3 regions of the Paenalkalicoccus suaedae genome follow, and region 2 is predicted to be linked to each of the others. Evidence: a T-box and tRNA genes for the amino acid it is inferred to sense, from the RefSeq annotation. Region 2 holds a T-box; the other regions hold tRNA genes.
What was found. A T-box is a leader RNA that pairs with one kind of tRNA and senses whether it is charged. The one in region 2 lies ahead of ileS (isoleucine--tRNA ligase), so its partner is inferred to be a tRNA-Ile.

Region 1 (9,662 bases), 640 kb from region 2:
AAACCATCTCGTCAATTTTTTTAAATGAAGAACCTAGTTCTTCAAAATGAATCGCTAGATTCGTTGTTCGAGTTTACTCGAACGTTAGTCAGAAGTTCAAACTTCGACGATTTATCGGAGAGTTTGATCCTGGCTCAGGACGAACGCTGGCGGCATGCCTAATACATGCAAGTCGAGCGCAGGAAGCATCACGATCTCTTCGGAGTGAATGATGTGGAATGAGCGGCGGACGGGTGAGTAACACGTGGGCAACCTGCCCTGTAGACTGGGATAACTTCGGGAAACCGAAGCTAATACCGGATAATCAAAGGAACCGCATGGTTCCCTTGTAAAAGTTGGGTTTTACCTAACACTACAGGATGGGCCCGCGGCGCATTAGCTAGTTGGTAAGGTAATGGCTTACCAAGGCGACGATGCGTAGCCGACCTGAGAGGGTGATCGGCCACACTGGGACTGAGACACGGCCCAGACTCCTACGGGAGGCAGCAGTAGGGAATCATCCGCAATGGGCGAAAGCCTGACGGTGCAATGCCGCGTGAACGATGAAGGTCTTCGGATCGTAAAGTTCTGTTATGAGGGAAGAACAAGTGCCGCACGAATAGACCGGCACCTTGACGGTACCTCACGAGAAAGCCCCGGCTAACTACGTGCCAGCAGCCGCGGTAATACGTAGGGGGCAAGCGTTGTCCGGAATTATTGGGCGTAAAGCGCGCGCAGGCGGTCTCTTAAGTCTGATGTGAAAGCCCACGGCTCAACCGTGGAGGGTCATTGGAAACTGGGAGACTTGAGTGTAAGAGAGGAAAGTGGAATTCCATGTGTAGCGGTGAAATGCGTAGATATATGGAGGAACACCAGTGGCGAAGGCGACTTTCTGGCTTACAACTGACGCTGAGGCGCGAAAGCGTGGGGAGCAAACAGGATTAGATACCCTGGTAGTCCACGCCGTAAACGATGAGTGCTAGGTGTTAGGGGTTTCGATGCCCTTAGTGCCGAAGTTAACACATTAAGCACTCCGCCTGGGGAGTACGGCCGCAAGGCTGAAACTCAAAGGAATTGACGGGGGCCCGCACAAGCAGTGGAGCATGTGGTTTAATTCGAAGCAACGCGAAGAACCTTACCAGGTCTTGACATCCTCTGCCACTCCTAGAGATAGGACGTTCCCCTTCGGGGGACAGAGTGACAGGTGGTGCATGGTTGTCGTCAGCTCGTGTCGTGAGATGTTGGGTTAAGTCCCGCAACGAGCGCAACCCTTGACCTTAGTTGCCAGCATTTAGTTGGGCACTCTAAGGTGACTGCCGGTGACAAACCGGAGGAAGGTGGGGACGACGTCAAATCATCATGCCCCTTATGACCTGGGCTACACACGTGCTACAATGGATGGTACAAAGGGCAGCAAAACCGCGAGGTTGAGCAAATCCCATAAAGCCATTCTCAGTTCGGATTGTAGGCTGCAACTCGCCTACATGAAGCCGGAATTGCTAGTAATCGCGGATCAGCATGCCGCGGTGAATACGTTCCCGGGCCTTGTACACACCGCCCGTCACACCACGAGAGTTTGTAACACCCGAAGTCGGTGAGGTAACCTTTATGGAGCCAGCCGCCGAAGGTGGGACAGATGATTGGGGTGAAGTCGTAACAAGGTATCCCTACCGGAAGGTGGGGATGGATCACCTCCTTTCTAAGGAGCATTAAGCTCAATCGAACTTCGCATTCGATCCTTTTGTTTAGTTTTGAGAGGGTAAGCCTCTCCGGAAGAACCCCTTGTGGGGTCTATTCCGAGTTGACCTTTGAAAACTGGATAGTAAGAACATGTAGAAAAGAATCACCGGAAAATCATCCGTTTGGAAACAAACGAAAGGTTTTTCCGAGTGTCTTAGAAGATAGCCAAGAAGTAAAACGACGTCCTAACAGTAAGTTAGGTTAAGCGAATAAGGGCGCACGGTGGATACCTTGGCACTAGGAGCCGATGAAGGACGGGACGAACACCGATATGCTTCGGGGAGCTGTAAGTAAGCGTTGATCCGGAGATTTCCGAATGGGGGAACCCACTACCCGTAATGGGGTAGGATCCATATCTGAATCCATAGGATATGAGAAGGCAGACCCAGGGAACTGAAACATCTTAGTACCTGGAGGAAGAGAAAGCAAATGCGATTTCCTTAGTAGCGGCGAGCGAAACGGAATTAGCCCAAACCAAAAGGCTTGCCTTTTGGGGTTGTAGGACATTCCATACGGAGTAAGAAAGAGAGAGTCTAGACGAAGCGATCTGGAAAGATCCGCGGTACAAGGTAACAGCCCTGTAGTCAAAAGACTCCCTCCTCCGGAGTGTATCCTGAGTACGGCGGGACACGTGAAACCCCGTCGGAATCTGGGAGGACCATCTCCCAAGGCTAAATACTCCCTAGTGACCGATAGTGAACCAGTACCGTGAGGGAAAGGTGAAAAGCACCCCGAGAGGGGAGTGAAAGAGATCTTGAAACCGTGTGCCTACAAGTAGTTGGAGCCCGTTAATGGGTGACAGCGTGCCTTTTGTAGAATGAACCGGCGAGTTACGATTACGTGCAAGGTTAAGTTGAAGAGACGGAGCCGCAGCGAAAGCGAGTCTGAATAGGGCGACATAGTACGTGGTTGTAGACCCGAAACCGGGTGATCTACCCATGTCCAGGGTGAAGTCCAGGTAACACTGGATGGAGGCCCGAACCCACGCACGTTGAAAAGTGCGGGGATGAGGTGTGGGTAGGGGTGAAATGCCAATCGAACTCGGAAATAGCTGGTTCTCCCCGAAATAGCTTTAGGGCTAGCCTCGAGGGAAGAGTATTGGAGGTAGAGCACTGATTGGACTAGGGGTCCCCACAGGATTACCGAATTCAGTCAAACTCCGAATGCCAATTACTTATCCTCGGGAGTCAGACTGCGAGTGCTAAGATCCGTAGTCAAAAGGGAAACAGCCCAGACCATCAGCTAAGGTCCCAAAGTATACGTTAAGTGGAAAAGGATGTGGAGTTGCTTAGACAACCAGGATGTTGGCTTAGAAGCAGCCATCATTGAAAGAGTGCGTAATAGCTCACTGGTCGAGTGACTCTGCGCCGAAAATGTACCGGGGCTAAACGTATCACCGAAGCTATGGATTAACACCTTAGGGTGTTAATGGTAGGGGAGCGTTCCAAGGGCTGCGAAGCAAGACCGGAAGGACTTGTGGAGCGCTTGGAAGTGAGAATGCCGGTATGAGTAGCGAAAAGAGGGGTGAGAATCCCCTCCGTCGAAAGCCTAAGGGTTCCTGAGGAAGGCTCGTCCACTCAGGGTTAGTCGGGACCTAAGCCGAGGCCGAAAGGCGTAGGCGATGGCAAACAGGTTGATATTCCTGTACCACCACGCTTTTGTTTGAGCAATGGGGGGACGCAGGAAGGTAGGGAATGCGCACGATTGGAAGTGTGCGCTGAAGCAGTGAGGCTGGTAGATAGGCAAATCCGTCTACCGTAAGGTTGAGCTGTGATCACGAGCGAAATTTAGTAGCGAAGTTCCCGATCCTACACTGCCAAGAAAAGCCTCTAGTGAGAAAGCTGGTGCCCGTACCGCAAACCGACACAGGTAGGCGGGAAGAGAATTCTAAGACGCGCGGGAGAACTCTCGTTAAGGAACTCGGCAAAATGACTCCGTAACTTCGGGAGAAGGAGTGCTCTATTAGGGTGCAAGCCCGAGAGAGCCGCAGTGAATAGGCCCAAACGACTGTTTATCAAAAACACAGGTCTCTGCGAAGCCGCAAGGCGAAGTATAGGGGCTGACACCTGCCCGGTGCTGGAAGGTTAAGAGGAGGGGTTATCCCTTACGGGAGAAGCTCTGAATTGAAGCCCCAGTAAACGGCGGCCGTAACTATAACGGTCCTAAGGTAGCGAAATTCCTTGTCGGGTAAGTTCCGACCCGCACGAAAGGTGCAACGATTTGGGCACTGTCTCAACGAGAGACCCGGTGAAATTATATTACCTGTGAAGATGCAGGTTACCCGCGACAGGACGGAAAGACCCCATGGAGCTTTACTGTAGCTTGATATTGGATGTTGGAACAGCTTGTACAGGATAGGTAGGAGCCTTGGAAACCGGAGCGCTAGCTTCGGTGGAGGCATTGGTGGGATACTACCCTGGCTGTTTTGACATTCTAACCTCGAACCGTGATCCGGTTCAGGGACAGTGTCAGGTGGGCAGTTTGACTGGGGCGGTCGCCTCCTAAAAAGTAACGGAGGCGCCCAAAGGTTCCCTCAGAATGGTTGGAAATCATTCGCAGAGTGCAAAGGCATAAGGGAGCTTGACTGCGAGACATACAGGTCGAGCAGGGACGAAAGTCGGGCTTAGTGATCCGGCGGCACCGTATGGAAGGGCCGTCGCTCAACGGATAAAAGCTACCCTGGGGATAACAGGCTAATCTCTCCCAAGAGTCCACATCGACGGGGAGGTTTGGCACCTCGATGTCGGCTCGTCGCATCCTGGGGCTGAAGTAGGTCCCAAGGGTTGGGCTGTTCGCCCATTAAAGCGGCACGCGAGCTGGGTTCAGAACGTCGTGAGACAGTTCGGTCCCTATCCGTCGCGGGCGTTGGAAATTTGAGAGGAGCTGTCCTTAGTACGAGAGGACCGGGATGGACACACCGCTGGTGTACCAGTTGTTCCGCCAGGAGCATAGCTGGGTAGCTACGTGTGGACGGGATAAGTGCTGAAAGCATCTAAGCATGAAGCCCCCCTCAAGATGAGATTTCCCATCACTTATAGTGAGTAAGATCCCTTAGAGATGATGAGGTAGATAGGTCTCGTGTGGAAGCATAGCGATATGCGGAGCTGAGAGATACTAATCGATCGAGGGCTTAACCAAGATATATAGTTTTACAGAAGGCGTCAACTAAGACGATTCTTCTTCTACATGTTCACTATCCAGTTTTGAAAGGTCAACGACCTTTATCTTTCTTGATTCGCACAGCGGAGCAAGAAATCATAGTCTAGTGACGATAGCAGAGAGGTCACACCCGTTCCCATGCCGAACACGGAAGTTAAGCTCTCTAGCGCCGATGGTAGTTGGGGGCTGTCCCCCTGTGAGAGTAGGACGTTGCTGGGCTGTACATATGGGGCCTTAGCTCAGCTGGGAGAGCGCCTGCTTTGCACGCAGGAGGTCAGCGGTTCGATCCCGCTAGGCTCCACCATATACATTTTAATAATTGGTTTATTTGGCGGTGTAGCTCAGCTGGCTAGAGCGTACGGTTCATACCCGTGAGGTCGGGGGTTCGATCCCCTCCGCCGCTACCAAATATTTACTCGGAGGAATACCCAAGTCTGGCTGAAGGGATCGGTCTTGAAAACCGACAGGCGGGTCAAACCGCGCGGGGGTTCGAATCCCTCTTCCTCCGCCATTATTTTTAAAAACTAGTAAGTGGTCCCGTGGTGTAGCGGTTAACATGCCTGCCTGTCACGCAGGAGATCGCGGGTTCGATTCCCGTCGGGACCGCCATTTTATTTCAACTTTATACGTGGAGGGGTAGCGAAGTGGCTAAACGCGGCGGACTGTAAATCCGCTCCCTCGGGTTCGGCAGTTCGAATCTGCCCCCCTCCACCAGCTTTTAGGGGTATAGTTTAACGGTAAAACGAAGGTCTCCAAAACCTTTGATGTGGGTTCGATTCCTGCTACCCCTGCCAATTAATTTTATAGTAATGCGGCGATTGTGGCGAAGTGGTTAACGCACCGGATTGTGATTCCGGCACTCGTGGGTTCAATTCCCATCAGTCGCCCCATTTATTCCTTATAGTAATGAAGGGCTATAGCCAAGCGGTAAGGCATCGGATTTTGATTCCGTGACTCGCAGGTTCGAATCCTGCTAGCCCTGCCAATTACTTGCGGAAATAGCTCAGTGGTAGAGCACCACCTTGCCAAGGTGGGGGTCGCGGGTTCGAATCCCGTTTTCCGCTCCAGAAGATACTCATATACGCGCCCGTAGCTCAATTGGATAGAGCGTTTGACTACGGATCAAAAGGTTAGGGGTTCGACTCCTCTCGGGCGCGCCATTTTAATTTCATATTTCTTTAACTACGCGGGTGTAGTTTAGTGGTAAAACCTCAGCCTTCCAAGCTGATGATGTGAGTTCGATTCTCATCACCCGCTCCATTTTTATGCTTATTAATGGGCCTGTAGCTCAGCTGGTTAGAGCGCACGCCTGATAAGCGTGAGGTCGGTGGTTCGAGTCCACTCAGGCCCACCATTTGTTCCACAGTAGCTCAGTGGTAGAGCTATCGGCTGTTAACCGATCGGTCGTAGGTTCGAATCCTACCTGTGGAGCCATTTTCCCAATAATAAGCGATAACTATGGCCCGTTGGTCAAGTGGTTAAGACACCGCCCTTTCACGGCGGTAACACGGGTTCGAATCCCGTACGGGTCACCATCTTATTTTTAATAAGAGCCATTAGCTCAGTTGGTAGAGCATCTGACTTTTAATCAGAGGGTCGAAGGTTCGAGTCCTTCATGGCTCACCATTTTTAACTTTTCACCTTATCTCATTAGAGATAAGGTTTTTTGTTGTCTTAAAGAAGAAAATTCTATTGAGAAGATTCATTTTGTCGGACATCGGTTTATTATTATAGCGAACAATCTTATACAGCTTATGCATAGTCGTAAATAAGAAATTATAATCGTTAATCGAAGCGAACGATGAAGCAAATTTTTCTGATAAAAGAAAGAGGAGAGGGCTTAACAAGCGCGCTTACCCCTCTAGTCAAATTAATTAGCAATAGAGTAAATACTTGTCATAATGGAGTATATGATACACTATAACGAACGACATATACTAGCTCGTAATTATTATAGTAGAAATTTAGTGCACCGAAACATGTTAGATAATTTCTGAATATTGTCTCTATTAGACGGACAGTACTCATATAAAGAACGTTAAAAATCAGCTTATTTTGAGCAAAGTAGTTGTTTGTAAGAGTTTTCACATGGTTTAATTAAAAGCATTACAAAGATTGGAGAGTGAGTTACATGGCTTTACGTCAACTTAACAGTAAATATAATACACTAGTAAATAATGAATGGGTAGGCAGTGCGAACGGAGAGACTGTCAAGATCTATTCTCCTGATGACAACTCTTTAGTTGGTGAGGTTCCTGCATTAAGTCAAGATGAGGTTGATGCAGCGATTAATAAAACAGCTGATGTCCAAGAAAATTGGGAAGCAACAGAAGGCTATGAGCGTTCTGAGCTACTGCATAGATGGGCGACTGAGCTTGAGAAGATGACGGATGAGATTGGTGAGATGATTCACCTTGAAGTAGGAAAGACGCTTTCTGCAGCTAAAAGTGAAGTAAAAAGAACGGCGCAATTGATTCGTCATACGGCTGAAGAGGGATTACGTACGCATGGTAGCTTCATTCAAGGAGATGCATTCCCTGGAGCAACCAAAGCTACAAAGGCAATGGTACAAAAAGTGCCTCATGGCGTTGTACTTGCCATCGCGCCATTTAACTACCCTGTTAACTTAGCGGCTTCAAAAATTGCACCAGCATTAATCACAGGTAATACGGTAGTATTCAAGCCTGCTACACAAGGTGCGATTAGTGGTCTATTAATGATCGAAGCATTAGTAAAAGCTGGATTACCTGAAGGCGTATTAAACGTAGTAACGGGACGTGGATCTGTAATTGGTGATTTTGTTGTCACACACGAGAAAATTGATATGATCACGTTCACTGGTGGTACTGCGACAGGTCAGCACATCGCGAAGAAAGCATCGATGATTCCAGTCGTACTTGAGCTTGGTGGTAAAGACCCAGCTATCGTACTTGAGGATGCTGACCTTGATAAGACTGCTAAAGAGATCGTTAACGGCGCATTAAGCTACTCTGGACAGCGTTGTACGGCTATTAAGCGTGTCATGGTTGTAGACAGCGTAGCTGATGAACTGGTTGAAAAGCTAAAAGAACGTATTTCCGCGCTAAAGGTAGGTAAATCAAGTGAAGAAGCAGATGTAACACCTATGATCGATCAAAAGTCTGCTGATTTCGTTACAAGCCTTATTGAAGACGCTACTTCTAAAGGTGCGAAAGTAGTAGTGGAAGGTAAGAAAGAAGCAAACCTTCTCGGACCTACTCTGTTAGATAATGTTACTGAAGAAATGGATGTTGCGTGGGAAGAGCAGTTTGGACCTGTCCTACCAGTTATGCGTATCCACAATGAGCTAGAAGCAATTGCTCTTGAGCGACGTAACCAGTATGGCCTGCAAGCAAGTATCTTTACGAAAAACTTAGAGAACGCATTTACTATTGCAGATAAGCTAAACGTAGGTACTGTTCAAGTTAACGGTAAGACATCACGTGGGCCTGACCACTTCCCATTCTTAGGAGTGAAGAACTCTGGTCAAGGGGTACAAGGAATTGGACGTAGTATCGACTCCATGCTGCGTGACAAAGTTATCGTTTTAAATCTATAATTTGTGAGGACTTTTAGAGTCTTTGCTTGAGAATATAGCAGGAATCGACTTGTATTTTAGTCGATTCCTGTTTTTAGTTAGAAAAAGATAAGAAATACACTTCTTATCGTAACTATGTTGGAGATAGTGGTTGCATATAGTTGGCTGGCAGTTGGTTCAAATAGGTTTTAATAGTAAACACGGTAGAAGGAACAAACGAAGTACCAGAACTCCCAAACGAAGTACCAGCCACGTGCAAAGCAAAGTAGAGGCATAATCAAGTGTGTCATTCAAAATTAAAAAAAGCCCCTACCAGTTAAGATAGGGACTTACTTAAAACGACCATCTAGAAATTACTCTTCTGTATCTTCCTCTACGTCAACATCTTCTTCCATTTCGATTTCCATGTCTTCATCCATCTCGAAGTCCATTTCCGCGTCCATCATGTCCTCTAGGTCTTGCGCGTTATCAATAACTTCTTGAGGAATTTCAACTGGACCTACTTCGTTAAAGTCACGGAATAGCATGTGGATGCTTTGCTCAGAGTCAAACGATTGACCCATCATGTCCATAGACATAACCATGTCGATTTGTGCTTCTGTTTGATAATTTGTTTCTTTGTCAATGTGGATTACGTAATTTAAGCTGCTTACATCGATCTCTTCCATAACTTCCATCATTTCATCCATTCCTTCTACTCCAAGGCCTTGGAATTCCTGCATGAACGCGTTCATGTCGATATCTTCACCAGATAGCGTAATGATGTACTCATCATCCGTTGTTTCTAGGCTTAGCTCAGAAATGTACGATTGGAGTGGGCGTAATTGCTCCTGTGGGCTCATTTGCTCCATTTGTAGAATTGCATCCATCTCAGACTCAGGTAGCTTGATCCAACCACCTAACGTTGGCTCCTCCATAAAGAATCCTTCCTCTTCAGAGAAGTAGGCTGTGTAAGCCATTGGACCTTCGCCCATGTTCATCTCACCCATGTCCATCTCCATGCGTTGCTCAAGAGCTAATGGGTTGTTTGACATGATCATTTCGCCAGTAGATGTCATTGTAAGAGACTCGCCGTCCCCCATGCCCATTGTTTGTGTCATTTCCATATCTGCCGCATATGATTCTACTTCTTCCATCGCTTCAATAGATGACGTTAAGATTGACTCGACGTCCTGCGCGTCCTCTGTGTTACATGCTGCTAGAGTAAGTAAAGATACTCCAGATAATA
Region 2 (9,662 bases):
CAGACCCGCGTTTCGTGCGCTAAGAGAGCTTCAGCAAGAGATCGCGTCAAAAAACTTCGCTCATGCACCGTGTACAGAGCTGTCTATGGGAATGTCTAATGATTATGAGGTAGCTATTGAAGAAGGCGCAACGTATATTCGACTTGGCTCATGCTTAGTTGGTAACGAAAAAAAGGGGTGACGTAAGTGACGATTAAAACGAAGATCAAACGTTTCTTTGAAATGGAAGATGATTATGAAGAGCGAGAGGTTGAAGTCGAGCAAAATCGTGACGAAGACATCCACCTCCCCGTTACAAACAAAAAGCAAACAAAAGGGGACAAGCCTAATGTTGTTAGCTTAAGCTCCATTCAACAAACGTCGAAGATGATTCTTTTAGAGCCTCATTCGTACGATGAGGTGCAGGAGATTGCGGATCACTTAAAAGATCGTCGCGCCGTTGTCATTAATCTGCAGCGCATCCCACGTGAACAGGCGAAACGAATAGTCGACTTTTTAAGCGGAACAGTTTACGCTATAGGTGGAGATATTCAAAAGCTTGGGGACAATATCTTTTTATGCACGCCTGATAACATTAATGTTTCAGGATCGATTTCAGAGTTATTTCAAGACTAGGAAGGTGAGAAAGAAATGGAAGTCTTATTAAATGTTATATTAACAGCAATGAATGTTTACTGGTTCATGTGTATTATTTATATATTTATGTCTTGGCTCCCTAATGCACGCGAGTCGAATTTCGGACAAGCTCTTGGTCGTATGGTAGAACCATACTTTGAGCCGTTCCGCAGAATTATTCCACCACTTGGAATGATCGATATTTCGCCACTTATTGCAATCTTTGTGCTCCGTTTTGCGCAAAATGGTGTTCAGTTCTTATTTTATAACTTTTTGATCTAAGGAGCGATTGTCTTGTCAGTCTATCAGCACTATCGAAAGGAAGAGCACGCGTTTGTCGACCAAGTGCTTGATTGGAAAGAAATCGTAGAACGAGAGTATCGCGCAAAGCTAACAGACTTTTTAGATCCTAGAAAGCAACGAATTTTACTATCGCTTATTGGGGCTAAATCGGAAGTGCTCGTCTCTTTTCACGGGGCGTATGAGGGTGCAGAAAGAAAACGAGCGCTTCTGCACCCAGATTATTTAGATCCAAGCATAGAAGATTTTGAGCTAGCTTGTTATGATATCCGTTATCCTGAAAAATATACGTCGATTGAACACCCTCAAGTACTCGGTTCTTTAATGGGGCTTGGAATGAAGCGAGAAAAATTCGGAGATATCATTATCGCATCCGAAAGAGCGCAGATCATTGTTGCAAAAGAAGTTTCTGGTTTTGTAGAACAGGAGTTTACCCACGTCGGTAAACACGGAATAACGCTAGATTCCTTACAACCAGGTTCTCTCGTGACACCTGACGAAGAGATGAGAGAGCAGTCAGGCACTATATCATCCCTTCGACTGGATGCTGTGTTGGCGGAAGTATTTAAGCTATCACGTGCTAAAGTAAAACCACTTATCCAATCTGAGAAGGTAAAGGTTAATTGGCAAATTATTGAGGATCCTGCATATCTTTTGAAAGAAGGAGATGTTCTTTCACTTAGAGGAAGTGGTCGCTGTCAAATTATCGAGCTTGGTGGCGAGACGAAGAAGGGTAAACAACGTATCATAGTTGGAATAATTGGCGCATAGCTACATATTTTAAATAAATTCGCATTTTTATTACTAACTTAGAGGATATTTGACTTGCTTGTCGAATCAAAGATAAATTACGTAAATTTTCGGAGGTGCAACATTAATGCCACTATCGCCATTAGATATTCATAATAAAGAATTCACACGTGGATTCCGAGGTTATGATGAAGACGAGGTTAATGAATTTTTAGATCAAATCATCAAAGATTACGAGCTTATCATTCGAGAGAAAAAAGAGCTGTTTGATCGTGTCAACGAGCTTGAGGATAAGCTTACGCACTTTTCAAACATAGAGACTACGCTAAATAAATCTATTTTAGTGGCCCAAGAGACTGCGGAAGAGGTAAAGCGAAGTGCCTCTAAAGAAGCAAAGCTCATCGTAAAGGAATCGGAGAAGAACGCTGATCGGATTATTAACGATGCGCTAGCAAAATCGCGAAAAGTGTCGTACGAGATTGAAGAGCTTAAAAAGCAATCATCTGTCTACCGTACAAGATTTAAAATGCTGCTTGAAGCGCAGCTTGAAATGCTACATACCGATGACTGGGATGAGCTTGCGGATGACGCAGAAGATCGCGAGCAATTGTCCTACGAGAGCCGCTAGTAGTACTTGACTCAGACATCATCCTCAGATATACTTTATAAGAAATTTACAGTTTGCGTTGATAGGGATAGTAAAGTCGAATGAGCTTTTAAAGCGAGCTAGGGACGGTGTGAGCCTAGCAAAGAAGTCGATTTGAAGATCACCCTGGAGCAGTGCACCGAAAAGCGATGCTTAGTAGGCTGCACCGAGTCATGATCGATACGTCATGCTAAGTGAGTGCAGGTTTGCACTACATTGGGTGGTACCGCGGGTGTAACTCGTCCCTTTTTAGGGGCGAGTTTTTTTGTGTTTTTACATCCCATTATACACGACAGGTAATCTATTAACTCTCTAAGGAGGATTTATCATGAATTATAAAGACACATTAAAAATGCCAAAAACAGAATTCGCGATGCGCGGTAATTTACCGAATCGTGAGCCGGATATGCAAAAGGATTGGGAAGAAAGACGTTTGTACGAGAAGGTACAGGAGCGTACAGCAGGTCGACCAACGTTTATTCTTCACGATGGACCACCGTATGCAAACGGTGATATCCATATGGGTCACGCATTAAATAAAATCCTCAAAGATTTTATCGTGCGACATAAATCCATGACAGGCTTCCATGCGCCTTACGTTCCAGGCTGGGATACACACGGACTTCCGATTGAAACAGCACTAACGAAAAAAGGCAAAGTGGATCGCAAGAAGCTAAGCATTGCTGAATTCCGAAAGCTTTGTGCTGAGTATGCGTTAGAGCAAGTAGATAGCCAGCGTGAGCAGTTTAAGCGTTTAGGTGTCCGCGGAGATTGGGATAATCCATACGTGACACTACATCATGGATACGAAGCACAGCAAATTAAAGTCTTTGGTGAAATGGCGAAAAAAGGCTATATCTACAAAGGTAAAAAGCCAGTTTATTGGTCTCCTTCTTCTGAATCTGCGCTAGCAGAGGCAGAAATCGAATATCACGATAAGCGTTCTCCTTCTATCTATGTAGCGTTTGATGTAACAGATGGTAGAGGAGTACTACAAGGGGACGAAAAGTTTGTCATCTGGACAACAACACCTTGGACGATCCCAGCAAACTTAGCGATCGCGTTAAACGCAACGCTTGACTACGTGACAGTTGCCGTAAACGGAGCAAAGTATATCGTTGCAGAAGGATTGCTTGAAGAGTTAGTTGGTCAGTTTGAGTGGACAGACTACGAAGTAGTCGCTACTCACAAAGGAGCGGAGCTTGAGCATGCAAAAGCAAAGCACCCTCTTTATGATCGTGAGTCCCTGATCATCTTAGGTGATCACGTGACACTTGATGCAGGTACAGGCTGTGTCCATACAGCTCCAGGCCACGGGGAAGATGACTATATCGTTGGACAGCAGTACGGCCTTGACGTACTTTGCCCAGTTGATGATAAAGGTGTCTTCACAGATGAAGCACCTATGTTTGAAGGACTGTTTTACGACGCAGCAAATAAGCCAATCAGTGAAAAGCTAGAGGAAGTCGGAGCGCTACTTAAGCTCAACTTCTTTACGCACTCGTATCCACATGACTGGCGTACGAAGAAGCCTGTTATCTTCCGTGCGACGTCTCAGTGGTTTGCTTCTATTAAAGACTTCCGCGAAGATTTACTCCGTGAAGTAGAAGAGACAACTTGGCTACCTAAGTGGGGCGAAACGCGCCTTTATAACATGGTACGCGATCGCGGTGACTGGTGTATCTCAAGACAACGCGTATGGGGAGTGCCAATCCCTGTTTTCTACGGCGAGAATAATGAGCCAATCATTACGGATGAAACGATTGAGCATGTATCTGACCTATTCCGTGAGCACGGATCAAACATTTGGTTTGAGTGGGATGCAAAGGAGTTACTTCCTGAAGGATTTACGTCAGAACACAGCCCGAACGGGACGTTTACAAAGGAAACAGACATTATGGATGTATGGTTTGACTCAGGATCCTCTCACCAAGCTGTCCTGCATGAGCGTGACGATTTAGTACGACCAGCTGACGTGTATATCGAAGGATCTGACCAATATCGTGGATGGTTTAACTCGTCTTTATCTACTTCTGTAGCTGTGACAGGCAAGGCACCTTATAAATCTGTCATCAGCCACGGGTTCACATTAGATGGCGAAGGGAAGAAAATGAGTAAGTCACTTGGTAATACGATCATTCCTAATAAAGTGATGCAACAGCTTGGAGCTGACATCCTTCGTTTATGGGTTGCTTCTGTAGATTACCAGGCAGACGTACGCGTATCGGATGCAATCCTAAAGCAGGTTGCTGAAGTATATCGTAAAATTCGTAACACATTCCGCTTCCTTTTAGGGAACCTAGAAGGGTTCGATCCAGCTAATCACCGAGTTAGCTACGAAGACCTGTCTGGTTTAGATCAGTACATGCTTGTGAAGTTAAATGACCTTGTGAGAGACGTTCGTAAAGGCTATGATGAGTACCAGTTCTCAACGGTCTATAACAAAGTTCACAATTTCTGTACGATCGAACTAAGCTCCTTCTACATGGATATCGGTAAGGACTACCTATATCTAAAAGAAGAAGATCATATCAGCCGCCGCCGCATCCAAACGGTGATGTATGATACACTAGTGACACTGACTAAGTTACTTTCTCCAATCCTTTCTCACACGACAGAGGAAGTTTGGGGATTCATTCCTGGCGTGTCAGAAGAGGCTGTTCAGCTAACGGATATGCCGGAGGTTCAAGAGTTTACTGGAGTCGAAGAGCTTGTAAAGAAGTGGGATCGTTTTGTCCTTCTTCGTGATGATGTCTTAAAGGCATACGAAGATGCTCGTAACGAAAAAGGGATCAATAAGAGTGCGCATGCAACACTAACTCTATCTGGTTCAGCAGATGATGTCGCACTGCTTCGTTCATTAAATGAGCTTCACCGCTTGTTTATTGCGGTCGATGTAAAGGTAGAAGACGAAGCGCCTGTTGGTGCAACAAACTACGAGCATGTAGCTGTATTAGTAGAGCAAGCTGAAGGGGAAGTATGCGAAAGGTGCCGCTATGTCTCAAATGAGCTAGGCACAGACAGCGATCATCCAACCCTATGCCCAGAATGTACAGAAACAGTAGTGACGCATTACCAAAATGCATAATGGATAGTCGGACGTATCAGAGACGTTGCTCTCTGGTACGTCTTGATGCGAAAACGGAGGACGATAAACGTGATATATTATGTAATAGCTCTCGTCATTATTGGGCTTGATCAGCTGACGAAATGGCTCGTCGTTCGCAACATGGAAATTGGAGAAAGTATTCCGATTATCGAAAACGTCATTTACTTAACGTCACACCGTAACGCTGGTGCGGCTTTTGGCATTCTTCAAGGTCAACAGACGTTATTTGTTATTGCGACGGTAATTGTTTGTTCAGTCGTTGTTTATATGATTAAAACGCAAGTAAAGAGTCCGTGGTATGGTATCGCACTAGGACTAATTTTAGGTGGGGCAATTGGGAACTTTATTGACCGCGTTCGTCAAGGCGAGGTCGTCGATTTTGTTGATACGTATATCTTTTCCTATAATTTCCCCATCTTTAACGTTGCAGATGCTGCGCTTGTAGTAGGTGTAGGTATAGCGATTATTTACATTTTCTTTGAAGAGCGAAGCGAAAAGAAGGAGAGAGTAGATGGAAAAGCATGAGTTTGTAAGTGATGTAAAAAGTGAGCGACTAGATAAGTGGCTGACAGATCAGCACGAGGATTTTACTAGAAGTGCTGTACAGCAATGGATTACAGAGGGACATGTGTTAGTCAATGGCGAAACGTCTAAAAGTAATTACAAGTTAAAGCTTGAAGATGCCATTGTCGTAAATGTACCCGAAGTACAAGAGTTAAAGATTGAAGCAGAGGATTTAAACTTAGATGTTGTCTATGAGGATAGCGACGTTATCGTCGTTAATAAGCCTCGTGGTATGGTTGTTCACCCAGCGCCAGGACATTCTAGTGGAACACTAGTCAATGGTCTTATGCACCATTGTCGTGACCTCTCAGGTATAAATGGTGTTGCAAGACCTGGTATTGTGCACCGTATTGATAAGGACACGTCTGGGCTACTTATGGTTGCTAAAAATGATAAGGCACACGTGTCGCTTGTTGAGCAACTTAAGAACAAGACGACAAAACGTCGCTACGAAGCGATTGTTGCAGGCATCGTTCCTCACGATAAGGGAACAATTGATGCTCCGATCGGCCGCGACCCTGAAGATCGTCAAAAGATGACAGTTACAGAGCAAAACAGTCGTGATGCTGTCACTCATTTCCAAGTAATGGAGCGCTTTGAGCGCCATACACACGTTGCGTGTGAGTTAGAAACTGGTCGTACGCACCAAATTCGCGTGCATATGCGATACATTGAATTCCCTATTGTAGGTGATCCAAAGTACGGACCAAGAAAAAAGCATGACTTCCCAATTGAGGGTCAGGCCCTGCATGCTCAGCTCTTAGGCTTTGTGCATCCGACAACAGGGGAAGAGATGATCTTTACTGCTCCAATTCCAGAAGATTTTAAGAAGTCTTTAGCGCATGCAAAGAAATTTGAGCGTTGACATCTAGTATTAAATCTGGCACACTTATGAAAGATTAATTGAAACATCCTTTAAGAAGCGTCCCGTGAGGCGGTCAAGGATACGTGTAAGCAGGATCAGTCTGTTTATTTATACACGCCCTGACGCTTCTAGCCGTCAGGGCTTTTTTGCGGCTAATTTTCATAAATAGGAGGGGTACAGATGTCCAAGACTATCTTAGACGAACAAGCAATCAGGCGCGCGCTAACTCGAATTGCACATGAGATCATTGAGCGCAACAAAGGGACAGATGATATCGTCCTAGTCGGGATTAAAACACGAGGAGCTTATCTTGCGGAGAGATTAGCAGCTCGAATTGAAGATATCGAAGGCAAACGTGTTGCCACTGGTGAAATTGATATTACGCTATACCGAGATGATTTATCTCACAAAAATGCGTCCAATGAGCCAAAGCTTCACGGGACAGATATTAAAACGGATATCGCGAACAAAAAAGTCGTGCTTGTTGATGATGTGTTATACACAGGCAGAACGGTGAGAGCAGGACTCGATGCCATTATCGATATTGCAAGACCCGCTCAGATACAGCTAGCGGTCCTCATAGATCGTGGACACCGCGAGCTACCAATCAGACCAGATTATGTAGGTAAAAACGTACCAACCTCTAAATCGGAGGTTGTGGATGTCAAGCTTACTGAAGTAGATCAAGAAGAGCAAGTACGCATCATTTAATAAACATCCTTTAACGTAGTCCAGAGAGGCTACAAAGGGGTCTTATTCCTGCATATATAGCGCGAATAAGCCTCTTAAGCTCAATGAATTTAGGAGGAATAAGACATGAATAAAGAAGTCGGCATTCAAGAAATCCCACGTTTTGACAAATGGTTCGTATTGAGCCTCCAGCACTTATTCGCCATGTTTGGCGCTACGATTTTAGTACCTCTACTAACTGGCTTAAGCCCAGCAGTCGCTCTCGTATCGAGTGGCCTTGGGACACTAAGCTATCTCCTTATTACAAAGGGTCAAATTCCTGCCTACTTAGGCTCATCCTTTGCATTTATCATTCCCATTCAATCAGCGATTTTAATTGGCGGACCAGAAGGCGCCATGATCGGAAGCTTCTTTGCAGGTATCCTATATGCAATTGTCGCACTTATTATTAAACGCACTGGCGTAAGGTGGTTGATGCAACTACTACCGCCGATTGTCGTAGGACCAGTTATCATGGTCATCGGTCTCGGCCTTGCCGGAGTTGCAATTGACATGGCCATGAACAATCCAGAGACTGGCGCATATGATGGCACGCTGTTTGCAGTCGCACTGGCAACACTCGCCATTACGATCATTGCTTCGGTGTTCTTTAAAGGGTTCTTCGGCCTTATCCCCATCCTCATCGGGATAGCAGCAGGTTACTCACTCGCGCTAGCTACTGGCATTGTTGATCTGACGGCCATTAGAGAAGCCGCTTGGATTGAAGCACCACCATTCTTAGTCCCATTCGTCACGTACACACCATCTGTGTCATGGGAGATCATCCTCATCATGGTGCCTATCGCGCTTGTCACATTAACTGAGCACCTCGGAGATCAAATGGTACTAAGCAAAGTTGTTGGCAAAAACTTAGTTAAAAAGCCAGGTCTACACCGCTCTATTTTCGGAGATGGTTTTGCGACGATCATAAGCTCCTTCTTAGGAGGACCTCCAAACACGACTTATGGAGAAAATATAGGCGTTGTCGCGTTAACGAGAGTCTTTAGCGTATTCGTCATAGGTGGAGCAGCAACACTAGCTATCCTCTTCGGCTTTATCGGTAAAGTATCTGCTTTTATTACAACGATCCCAACAGCAGTAATGGGCGGAGTATCCATCCTGCTCTTCGGTATCATCGCATCAAGTGGTTTACGAATGCTTATTGATAATAAAGTCGATATTGGGAACAAACGTAACTTAATCATTTCTTCTGTTATCTTAGTGATTGGAATAGGTGGAGCAATGATTCAAGTAAACGAATCATTATCCATTCCTGGAATGGCACTCGCAACAGTTGTCGGGATTGTATTAAATCAAGTTCTTCCTGGTAAAGATCCTGTGAGATCTGAAGAAGAAATGTTTGAAGCAATGTCGAGTGAACAAGAGAAACACCCAGCAGCATAATAAGCCCTTTAAGGCTGTCCCGTGAGGCAGCCAAGGGTGCAACGATCGAGGCTACTTGCCTCCTTCTTTCCTGCACCCTCCTTACCTTGGTTGGGTGCTTTTATGTGCAAAAAATGACGAGGAGGAAGTAAAATGAAGCATTTTTTAACGTTAGATGATTTTTCTGTGAGAGAGATCGAGGAGCTATTAAACCTTGCTGAACAGGATTTAACGCTAAAGGGGACAGTCGCGAATTTGTTTTTTGAACCAAGCACTCGCACAAAATACAGCTTTGAAATGGCTCAATATAAGTTAGGTCTACATCCCTTCGATTTTACAGAATCGCAGTCAAGCACACAAAAAGGAGAGACGCTCTACGATACAGTTAAAACGCTAGAAGCAATCGGCGTAGACGCAGTAGTGATTAGACATCCTCAAAATGCCTTCTATCAGGAGCTGTCGGGCATTACGATTCCAATCATCAATGCAGGAGATGGAACAGGAAATCATCCATCGCAAACACTACTTGATCTACTAACAATCAAGCAGGAGTTTGGCCATTTTCAAGGCTTAGATATTGTCATCGCTGGTGACATCTCGCATAGTCGAGTCGCACACTCCACGTCAAGAGCGCTTCTCAGGTTAGGAGCAAACGTCACCTTTGTCGGTCCACAAGAGTGGGGAGGGTCAGGTGTGTCCAT
Region 3 (9,662 bases), 1.4 Mb from region 2:
AAAGGTCGTTGACCTTTCAAAACTGGATAGTGAACATGTAGAAGAAGAATCGTCTTAGTTGACGCCTTCTGTAAAACTATATATCTTGGTTAAGCCCTCGATCGATTAGTATCTCTCAGCTCCGCATATCGCTATGCTTCCACACGAGACCTATCTACCTCATCATCTCTAAGGGATCTTACTCACTATAAGTGATGGGAAATCTCATCTTGAGGGGGGCTTCATGCTTAGATGCTTTCAGCACTTATCCCGTCCACACGTAGCTACCCAGCTATGCTCCTGGCGGAACAACTGGTACACCAGCGGTGTGTCCATCCCGGTCCTCTCGTACTAAGGACAGCTCCTCTCAAATTTCCAACGCCCGCGACGGATAGGGACCGAACTGTCTCACGACGTTCTGAACCCAGCTCGCGTGCCGCTTTAATGGGCGAACAGCCCAACCCTTGGGACCTACTTCAGCCCCAGGATGCGACGAGCCGACATCGAGGTGCCAAACCTCCCCGTCGATGTGGACTCTTGGGAGAGATTAGCCTGTTATCCCCAGGGTAGCTTTTATCCGTTGAGCGACGGCCCTTCCATACGGTGCCGCCGGATCACTAAGCCCGACTTTCGTCCCTGCTCGACCTGTATGTCTCGCAGTCAAGCTCCCTTATGCCTTTGCACTCTGCGAATGATTTCCAACCATTCTGAGGGAACCTTTGGGCGCCTCCGTTACTTTTTAGGAGGCGACCGCCCCAGTCAAACTGCCCACCTGACACTGTCCCTGAACCGGATCACGGTTCGAGGTTAGAATGTCAAAACAGCCAGGGTAGTATCCCACCAATGCCTCCACCGAAGCTAGCGCTCCGGTTTCCAAGGCTCCTACCTATCCTGTACAAGCTGTTCCAACATCCAATATCAAGCTACAGTAAAGCTCCATGGGGTCTTTCCGTCCTGTCGCGGGTAACCTGCATCTTCACAGGTAATATAATTTCACCGGGTCTCTCGTTGAGACAGTGCCCAAATCGTTGCACCTTTCGTGCGGGTCGGAACTTACCCGACAAGGAATTTCGCTACCTTAGGACCGTTATAGTTACGGCCGCCGTTTACTGGGGCTTCAATTCAGAGCTTCTCCCGTAAGGGATAACCCCTCCTCTTAACCTTCCAGCACCGGGCAGGTGTCAGCCCCTATACTTCGCCTTGCGGCTTCGCAGAGACCTGTGTTTTTGATAAACAGTCGTTTGGGCCTATTCACTGCGGCTCTCTCGGGCTTGCACCCTAATAGAGCACTCCTTCTCCCGAAGTTACGGAGTCATTTTGCCGAGTTCCTTAACGAGAGTTCTCCCGCGCGTCTTAGAATTCTCTTCCCGCCTACCTGTGTCGGTTTGCGGTACGGGCACCAGCTTTCTCACTAGAGGCTTTTCTTGGCAGTGTAGGATCGGGAACTTCGCTACTAAATTTCGCTCGTGATCACAGCTCAACCTTACGGTAGACGGATTTGCCTATCTACCAGCCTCACTGCTTCAGCGCACACTTCCAATCGTGCGCATTCCCTACCTTCCTGCGTCCCCCCATTGCTCAAACAAAAGCGTGGTGGTACAGGAATATCAACCTGTTTGCCATCGCCTACGCCTTTCGGCCTCGGCTTAGGTCCCGACTAACCCTGAGTGGACGAGCCTTCCTCAGGAACCCTTAGGCTTTCGACGGAGGGGATTCTCACCCCTCTTTTCGCTACTCATACCGGCATTCTCACTTCCAAGCGCTCCACAAGTCCTTCCGGTCTTGCTTCGCAGCCCTTGGAACGCTCCCCTACCATTAACACCTAAGGTGTTAATCCATAGCTTCGGTGATACGTTTAGCCCCGGTACATTTTCGGCGCAGAGTCACTCGACCAGTGAGCTATTACGCACTCTTTCAATGATGGCTGCTTCTAAGCCAACATCCTGGTTGTCTAAGCAACTCCACATCCTTTTCCACTTAACGTATACTTTGGGACCTTAGCTGATGGTCTGGGCTGTTTCCCTTTTGACTACGGATCTTAGCACTCGCAGTCTGACTCCCGAGGATAAGTAATTGGCATTCGGAGTTTGACTGAATTCGGTAATCCTGTGGGGACCCCTAGTCCAATCAGTGCTCTACCTCCAATACTCTTCCCTCGAGGCTAGCCCTAAAGCTATTTCGGGGAGAACCAGCTATTTCCGAGTTCGATTGGCATTTCACCCCTACCCACACCTCATCCCCGCACTTTTCAACGTGCGTGGGTTCGGGCCTCCATCCAGTGTTACCTGGACTTCACCCTGGACATGGGTAGATCACCCGGTTTCGGGTCTACAACCACGTACTATGTCGCCCTATTCAGACTCGCTTTCGCTGCGGCTCCGTCTCTTCAACTTAACCTTGCACGTAATCGTAACTCGCCGGTTCATTCTACAAAAGGCACGCTGTCACCCATTAACGGGCTCCAACTACTTGTAGGCACACGGTTTCAAGATCTCTTTCACTCCCCTCTCGGGGTGCTTTTCACCTTTCCCTCACGGTACTGGTTCACTATCGGTCACTAGGGAGTATTTAGCCTTGGGAGATGGTCCTCCCAGATTCCGACGGGGTTTCACGTGTCCCGCCGTACTCAGGATACACTCCGGAGGAGGGAGTCTTTTGACTACAGGGCTGTTACCTTGTACCGCGGATCTTTCCAGATCGCTTCGTCTAGACTCTCTCTTTCTTACTCCGTATGGAATGTCCTACAACCCCAAAAGGCAAGCCTTTTGGTTTGGGCTAATTCCGTTTCGCTCGCCGCTACTAAGGAAATCGCATTTGCTTTCTCTTCCTCCAGGTACTAAGATGTTTCAGTTCCCTGGGTCTGCCTTCTCATATCCTATGGATTCAGATATGGATCCTACCCCATTACGGGTAGTGGGTTCCCCCATTCGGAAATCTCCGGATCAACGCTTACTTACAGCTCCCCGAAGCATATCGGTGTTCGTCCCGTCCTTCATCGGCTCCTAGTGCCAAGGTATCCACCGTGCGCCCTTATTCGCTTAACCTAACTTACTGTTAGGACGTCGTTTTACTTCTTGGCTATCTTCTAAGACACTCGGAAAAACCTTTCGTTTGTTTCCAAACGGATTGATTTTCCGGTGATTCTTTTCTACATGTTCTTACTATCCAGTTTTCAAAGGTCAACTCGGAATAGACCCCACAAGGGGTTCTTCCGGAGAGGCTTACCCTCTCAAAACTAAACAAAAGGATCGAATGCGAAGTTCGATTGAGCTTAATGCTCCTTAGAAAGGAGGTGATCCATCCCCACCTTCCGGTAGGGATACCTTGTTACGACTTCACCCCAATCATCTGTCCCACCTTCGGCGGCTGGCTCCATAAAGGTTACCTCACCGACTTCGGGTGTTACAAACTCTCGTGGTGTGACGGGCGGTGTGTACAAGGCCCGGGAACGTATTCACCGCGGCATGCTGATCCGCGATTACTAGCAATTCCGGCTTCATGTAGGCGAGTTGCAGCCTACAATCCGAACTGAGAATGGCTTTATGGGATTTGCTCAACCTCGCGGTTTTGCTGCCCTTTGTACCATCCATTGTAGCACGTGTGTAGCCCAGGTCATAAGGGGCATGATGATTTGACGTCGTCCCCACCTTCCTCCGGTTTGTCACCGGCAGTCACCTTAGAGTGCCCAACTAAATGCTGGCAACTAAGGTCAAGGGTTGCGCTCGTTGCGGGACTTAACCCAACATCTCACGACACGAGCTGACGACAACCATGCACCACCTGTCACTCTGTCCCCCGAAGGGGAACGTCCTATCTCTAGGAGTGGCAGAGGATGTCAAGACCTGGTAAGGTTCTTCGCGTTGCTTCGAATTAAACCACATGCTCCACTGCTTGTGCGGGCCCCCGTCAATTCCTTTGAGTTTCAGCCTTGCGGCCGTACTCCCCAGGCGGAGTGCTTAATGTGTTAACTTCGGCACTAAGGGCATCGAAACCCCTAACACCTAGCACTCATCGTTTACGGCGTGGACTACCAGGGTATCTAATCCTGTTTGCTCCCCACGCTTTCGCGCCTCAGCGTCAGTTGTAAGCCAGAAAGTCGCCTTCGCCACTGGTGTTCCTCCATATATCTACGCATTTCACCGCTACACATGGAATTCCACTTTCCTCTCTTACACTCAAGTCTCCCAGTTTCCAATGACCCTCCACGGTTGAGCCGTGGGCTTTCACATCAGACTTAAGAGACCGCCTGCGCGCGCTTTACGCCCAATAATTCCGGACAACGCTTGCCCCCTACGTATTACCGCGGCTGCTGGCACGTAGTTAGCCGGGGCTTTCTCGTGAGGTACCGTCAAGGTGCCGGTCTATTCGTGCGGCACTTGTTCTTCCCTCATAACAGAACTTTACGATCCGAAGACCTTCATCGTTCACGCGGCATTGCACCGTCAGGCTTTCGCCCATTGCGGATGATTCCCTACTGCTGCCTCCCGTAGGAGTCTGGGCCGTGTCTCAGTCCCAGTGTGGCCGATCACCCTCTCAGGTCGGCTACGCATCGTCGCCTTGGTAAGCCATTACCTTACCAACTAGCTAATGCGCCGCGGGCCCATCCTGTAGTGTTAGGTAAAACCCAACTTTTACAAGGGAACCATGCGGTTCCTTTGATTATCCGGTATTAGCTTCGGTTTCCCGAAGTTATCCCAGTCTACAGGGCAGGTTGCCCACGTGTTACTCACCCGTCCGCCGCTCATTCCACATCATTCACTCCGAAGAGATCGTGATGCTTCCTGCGCTCGACTTGCATGTATTAGGCATGCCGCCAGCGTTCGTCCTGAGCCAGGATCAAACTCTCCGATAAATCGTCGAAGTTTGAACTTCTGACTAACGTTCGAGTAAACTCGAACAACGAATCTAGCGATTCATTTTGAAGAACTAGGTTCTTCATTTAAAAAAATTGACGAGATGGTTTTCATCTCTTTTAATTCCTTCGCTTCGTCTTTTGTTTAGTTTTCAAAGAGCAAGTTGTTCTATGAGAAGTTCTTATGGTGGGCCTGAGTGGACTCGAACCACCGACCTCACGCTTATCAGGCGTGCGCTCTAACCAGCTGAGCTACAGGCCCTGAACCAATCATGTAATTTGGTTAAATAAATGGAGCGGGTGATGAGAATCGAACTCACATCATCAGCTTGGAAGGCTGAGGTTTTACCACTAAACTACACCCGCATGATAAAATGTCGTATAACTGGTCGGGAAGACAGGATTCGAACCTGCGACCCCTTGGTCCCAAACCAAGTGCTCTACCAAGCTGAGCTACTTCCCGGTTAAGGGCGACATTTACATGTTATATATTCAGGGATTTATGTAATTGGTGCGGTCGAGAAGAGTCGAACTTCCACGGGATTTCTCCCACTAGGCCCTCAACCTAGCGCGTCTGCCATTCCGCCACGACCGCGTACATAAACTGTTAAATTGTAATAATTGGTGCGGGTGAAGGGAGTCGAACCCCCACGCCCGAAGGCACTAGATCCTAAGTCTAGCGCGTCTGCCAGTTCCGCCACACCCGCACAATTGAAAGTCTTAAAAATATAAATGGCGGTCCCGACGGGAATCGAACCCGCGATCTCCTGCGTGACAGGCAGGCATGTTAACCGCTACACCACGGGACCACTTATAATGGTGGAGGATGACGGGCTCGAACCGCCGACCCCCTGCTTGTAAGGCAGGTGCTCTCCCAACTGAGCTAATCCTCCATATTGGATAAATAAACTACGAATCTCTTTGTCAACTGCACTCGTTCACTTTTCTCACGTACCTGAGTACGCTTGAACGTTCTCTCCCTTGTTTCCTCGATCTTCTTGTTTCTTTATCCAATCAAGTTTTTTGTAAGGGCGAATCTCTTTGTCAACTGTTCTCGTTTTCGTATCAGATGACTGCGTTTATGTAAATCATGGTGACCCGTACGGGATTCGAACCCGTGTTACCGCCGTGAAAGGGCGGTGTCTTAACCACTTGACCAACGGGCCAGTAAAGGCGAAAAATTTACTGGCGGAGAAGGAGGGATTTGAACCCTCGCGCCGCTTTCGCGACCTACACCCTTAGCAGGGGCGCCTCTTCAGCCACTTGAGTACTTCTCCAAGAAATGGCTCCACAGGTAGGATTCGAACCTACGACCGATCGGTTAACAGCCGATAGCTCTACCACTGAGCTACTGTGGAATATTAAGTAAGGTTTGTCTCTTTTCGACAAGATTTATCTTACCACTTTTCAGTGGTCTATGTCAACAATACTTTTTTAAAAAAGTATTTTTTGTCGTTGGCGCTGTAAGCACCGCTCGTTCAGCGACTTTTATAATTTAACACAGAATCTAATTTACCGTCAATGGTTTTTTAAATGTTTTTGTTACTATTTTTTTGAGGCTGCCCTGACACCTGCCACACACGTACTTTTTCGTATTCATTTGACGACGGCGAGTGAACTGTAGCGCACAGGATTCACACTCATAAATGTGTAGCTTAGACGAAGTGGACCTGCTATTCGGGATCGTTTTACAGTGACGAGAACCACCAACTTGCTTTAATAGAAGCTTAAAATCCTCATCCTTATGCTGATACCCCATACCAAGGATATGTAAATGATAATGACAAAGCTCGTGCTTGATGATACTCACAACCTCTTCCTCTCCGAAATACTCAAAGTGACGAGGATTAATTTCAATATCATGCGTACCTAATGAATAGCGACCACCTGTAGTTCGCAAGCGCGGGTTAAAAAAAGCCCGATGTAAAAAAGGGCGCTTAAAGTATTCCATCGATATAGATTCCGTTAGCTGCTGTAAATCTTTATCATTCATTATGCACGCACTCCATCACAATTATTTTGATCCTGCATATACTATATCATTCTATATAAAAGTCGAAAAGGGAAAGGACGTGTCTTTTCGTGCCGCATTGGTTAATCAATCAATTAAAAGAAGCCTACAGGACACGAGACCTTTATAAGGTCCGTACGCTGAACGCGTGCTGGTTTTACTACCAGCGCCTGTAGACTCCCTAGATTTTATTGATCAGATGGTTGCTTCATCGTTAACGAGACTCGCCCTTTCTGCTCATCTACGCCATCCACCCACACAGTTACCACATCACCAACAGAGACAATATCCATTGGATGCTTCACAAATCGATTTGCGAGCTTCGAAATATGCACCAATCCATCCTGCTTTACACCTATATCAACAAATGCTCCAAAATCAACGACATTACGCACAGTCCCTTGGAGCTCCATCCCCTTTTCTAAATCGGAAAGAGATAGAACGTCTTGCTTTAATAGAGGCTTTTGAATATCGTCACGTGGATCACGCCCCGGTTGAATCAATGCCTGCACGATGTCGCGTAGCGTTGGCTCCCCAGTTTCGAGCGTAGTAGCCATCTCACGAATGTCGATCGCTTCAAGTGCCGCTTTTGCCTCTTCAGAGCCAATTTGCTCTTTTGTCAGCGACAGGTGCTGGAGCAACGCATGCGTGACATCATAGCTCTCCGGGTGAATCGCCGTGCGGTCAAGTATCTCTTTGCCGTCATTAATCCGCATAAACCCGATTGCCTGTTCATATGTTTTAGCGCCTAAGCGAGGAATCTTCTTAAGCTCCTTACGCGAAACAAACTTACCTTCTTCCTCACGACGCTTCACAATATTTGTTGCAACTGTCTTTGAGAGACCAGCTACATACTGCAATAACGAGGATGAAGCCGTGTTTACGTTGACTCCTACTCGGTTAACTACCGTCTCTACGACAAACGTTAAACTATCTCCAAGCTTAGACTGTGTCACATCATGCTGATACTGCCCAACGCCAACTGATTTCGGATCAATTTTTACAAGCTCAGCTAATGGGTCCTGTAAACGACGCGCGATTGATACCGCACTTCGTTCCTCTACTTGCAAGTCTGGGAACTCTTCTTTTGCAAGCTTTGAAGCTGAATAGACACTTGCTCCCGCTTCATTCACGATGAGATAGTACACATCCGTCGTCTCCTTAAGGACATCTGCGATAAACTGCTCTGTCTCACGAGACGCCGTACCGTTACCAATTGCGATCATTTTCACGCCGTGCTTTTGGACAAGATCTATAACAACTTTTTTTGCTTCCGCCGTTTTATTCCACGGAGCCGTTGGATAAATGACACTCACATGAAGCATTTTACCCGTATCATCTACGACCGCGAGCTTACAGCCAGTTCGAAATGCCGGGTCCACTCCTAGTACAACTCGTCCTTTTAGTGGCGGCTGTAGTAAAAGGTTCCTCAAATTCTCCGAGAAGATCTCGATCGCATGCTCCTCCGCCTTCTCATTCAGCTCTCCGCGAATGTCACGCTCAATCGACGGTTGCAACAGGCGCTTATAGCCATCCGCAATCGCACCCTTTACCGCATCCGCGACGATCGTGTACGTGCCTTTTAACACCTGCTTCTCCATCCACGTCTGAATACGATCAATCGGTGGCTCAACCTTCACCTTCAGTACGTCCTCCGATTCTCCACGATTTACAGCGAGAATACGGTGCGGAACAATCTTTGCCACCTTCTCTCCATATTCGTAGTACATCTCAAACGTACCCTTCTCATCCTCCGACTTCGGCTTTCGCTCCGACACAAGCATCCCGTCGCGCCACGTCATCTGACGCACCTGCTTGCGAATATCCGGATCATCGGCTACCATCTCCGCAATAATATCCTGCGCACCAGCGATCGCATCCTCTGCCGTTCCAACCTCTTTTTCTTCATTAACATATGTAGTCGCCTGTGCATGGAGGTCTCCCTCTTTAGGGAACGACATAATCCACGTTGCAAATGGCTCTAAACCACGTTCTTTTGCTATCGTAGCGCGAGTTCTGCGCTTTTGCTTATACGGACGATAAATGTCCTCCACTTCTTGAAGCTTCGTCGACGCTTCAATAGCTTCTGAAAGTTCGTCTGTTAACTTGCCTTGCTCCTCAATTAAACGAACGACTTCCTCTTTACGTTTATCAAGGGCATTCATATATTCCCATCGAGTTAGTATAGCTCGAATTTGTTCCTCATCGAGACCACCTGTCTGCTCTTTTCGGTAACGCGCAATAAACGGGACGGTGTTCCCTTCATCCGATAGAGAGATAACCTCCTGTACTTGCTTCGGTTTAATTTGTAATTCTTTACTCACTAATTCTATGTTTTGTGTCATGTTAATCCCTCCTACTTTATCTATCATACAGGAAGTAGAAGGCGAATGACAAAAGCACGATATCTCATTGAGTTGCATTTGCGCACTAGGCACCTTAATTGCGCTTTAGGTAAGCTTGGTTTGGTAGCTCTGTTTTTCTTGTGCGCGTTTATGATCCTCGTTTATTCCTTCTACCAATTAGATTGTTCTTTGTACTTTCGTTTACGCGTCCGCACCCCTCGTTTGCTCGTCCACGACCTTTAATCGCGCTTTCTAGCTTTCCCTTTGTGTCATCACGTCTCACTTTTTCTAAGTCTCTAAACTCATCAAAAAAAGACCAACGCTAATGCTATTGGTCTTTTACACGTGATCGTATGAAGTTAATTGATCTTTCCGACTAAAACGGTAGTATCATCATCTGGATTATCCATCATTAGAAGAACCTTCTGAAGGACTTCCTGTGGACGCTCCACACCTGAGAACAAAGTATGGTGAA

Region 1: it has a tRNA-Ile gene. The T-box ahead of ileS (isoleucine--tRNA ligase) is inferred to sense a tRNA for this amino acid. The anticodon was not compared.
Region 3: it has a tRNA-Ile gene. The T-box ahead of ileS (isoleucine--tRNA ligase) is inferred to sense a tRNA for this amino acid. The anticodon was not compared.

The regions. Positions count from the first base shown of each region.
Region 1 covers NZ_CP041372.2:2,752,448-2,762,109, reverse strand. The annotation lists rRNA gene FLK61_RS14850 (16S ribosomal RNA) at 112-1,678, shown strand; rRNA gene FLK61_RS14845 (23S ribosomal RNA) at 1,919-4,857, shown strand; rRNA gene rrf (5S ribosomal RNA) at 4,981-5,097, shown strand; tRNA gene FLK61_RS14835 (tRNA-Ala) at 5,107-5,182, shown strand; tRNA gene FLK61_RS14830 (tRNA-Met) at 5,209-5,285, shown strand; tRNA gene FLK61_RS14825 (tRNA-Ser) at 5,297-5,389, shown strand; tRNA gene FLK61_RS14820 (tRNA-Asp) at 5,412-5,487, shown strand; tRNA gene FLK61_RS14815 (tRNA-Tyr) at 5,509-5,592, shown strand; tRNA gene FLK61_RS14810 (tRNA-Trp) at 5,599-5,672, shown strand; tRNA gene FLK61_RS14805 (tRNA-His) at 5,693-5,768, shown strand; tRNA gene FLK61_RS14800 (tRNA-Gln) at 5,789-5,863, shown strand; tRNA gene FLK61_RS14795 (tRNA-Gly) at 5,871-5,945, shown strand; tRNA gene FLK61_RS14790 (tRNA-Arg) at 5,962-6,038, shown strand; tRNA gene FLK61_RS14785 (tRNA-Gly) at 6,065-6,138, shown strand; tRNA gene FLK61_RS14780 (tRNA-Ile) at 6,156-6,232, shown strand; tRNA gene FLK61_RS14775 (tRNA-Asn) at 6,238-6,312, shown strand; tRNA gene FLK61_RS14770 (tRNA-Glu) at 6,339-6,413, shown strand; tRNA gene FLK61_RS14765 (tRNA-Lys) at 6,429-6,504, shown strand; gene FLK61_RS14760 (NADP-dependent glyceraldehyde-3-phosphate dehydrogenase) at 7,010-8,455, shown strand; gene FLK61_RS14755 (DUF6612 family protein) at 8,788-9,662, opposite strand, start outside.
Region 2 covers NZ_CP041372.2:2,113,544-2,123,205, reverse strand. The annotation lists gene FLK61_RS11215 (YggS family pyridoxal phosphate-dependent enzyme) at 1-181, shown strand, start outside; gene FLK61_RS11210 (cell division protein SepF) at 187-615, shown strand; gene FLK61_RS11205 (YggT family protein) at 631-897, shown strand; gene FLK61_RS11200 (YlmH family RNA-binding protein) at 910-1,686, shown strand; gene FLK61_RS11195 (DivIVA domain-containing protein) at 1,793-2,293, shown strand; T-box leader at 2,343-2,561, shown strand; gene ileS (isoleucine--tRNA ligase) at 2,640-5,399, shown strand; gene lspA (signal peptidase II) at 5,469-5,945, shown strand; gene FLK61_RS11180 (RluA family pseudouridine synthase) at 5,932-6,849, shown strand; gene pyrR (bifunctional pyr operon transcriptional regulator/uracil phosphoribosyltransferase PyrR) at 7,030-7,560, shown strand; gene FLK61_RS11170 (solute carrier family 23 protein) at 7,666-8,982, shown strand; gene FLK61_RS11165 (aspartate carbamoyltransferase catalytic subunit) at 9,115-9,662, shown strand, end outside.
Region 3 covers NZ_CP041372.2:702,368-712,029, reverse strand. The annotation lists rRNA gene FLK61_RS04070 (23S ribosomal RNA) at 86-3,023, opposite strand; rRNA gene FLK61_RS04065 (16S ribosomal RNA) at 3,265-4,831, opposite strand; tRNA gene FLK61_RS04060 (tRNA-Ile) at 5,017-5,093, opposite strand; tRNA gene FLK61_RS04055 (tRNA-Gly) at 5,124-5,197, opposite strand; tRNA gene FLK61_RS04050 (tRNA-Pro) at 5,218-5,294, opposite strand; tRNA gene FLK61_RS04045 (tRNA-Leu) at 5,341-5,426, opposite strand; tRNA gene FLK61_RS04040 (tRNA-Leu) at 5,454-5,538, opposite strand; tRNA gene FLK61_RS04035 (tRNA-Asp) at 5,565-5,640, opposite strand; tRNA gene FLK61_RS04030 (tRNA-Val) at 5,649-5,724, opposite strand; tRNA gene FLK61_RS04025 (tRNA-Glu) at 5,923-5,997, opposite strand; tRNA gene FLK61_RS04020 (tRNA-Ser) at 6,018-6,108, opposite strand; tRNA gene FLK61_RS04015 (tRNA-Asn) at 6,115-6,189, opposite strand; gene FLK61_RS04010 (SprT family protein) at 6,339-6,824, opposite strand; gene cmpA (cortex morphogenetic protein CmpA) at 6,914-7,018, shown strand; gene FLK61_RS04000 (Tex family protein) at 7,031-9,187, opposite strand; gene FLK61_RS03995 (SpoIIE family protein phosphatase) at 9,547-9,662, opposite strand, start outside.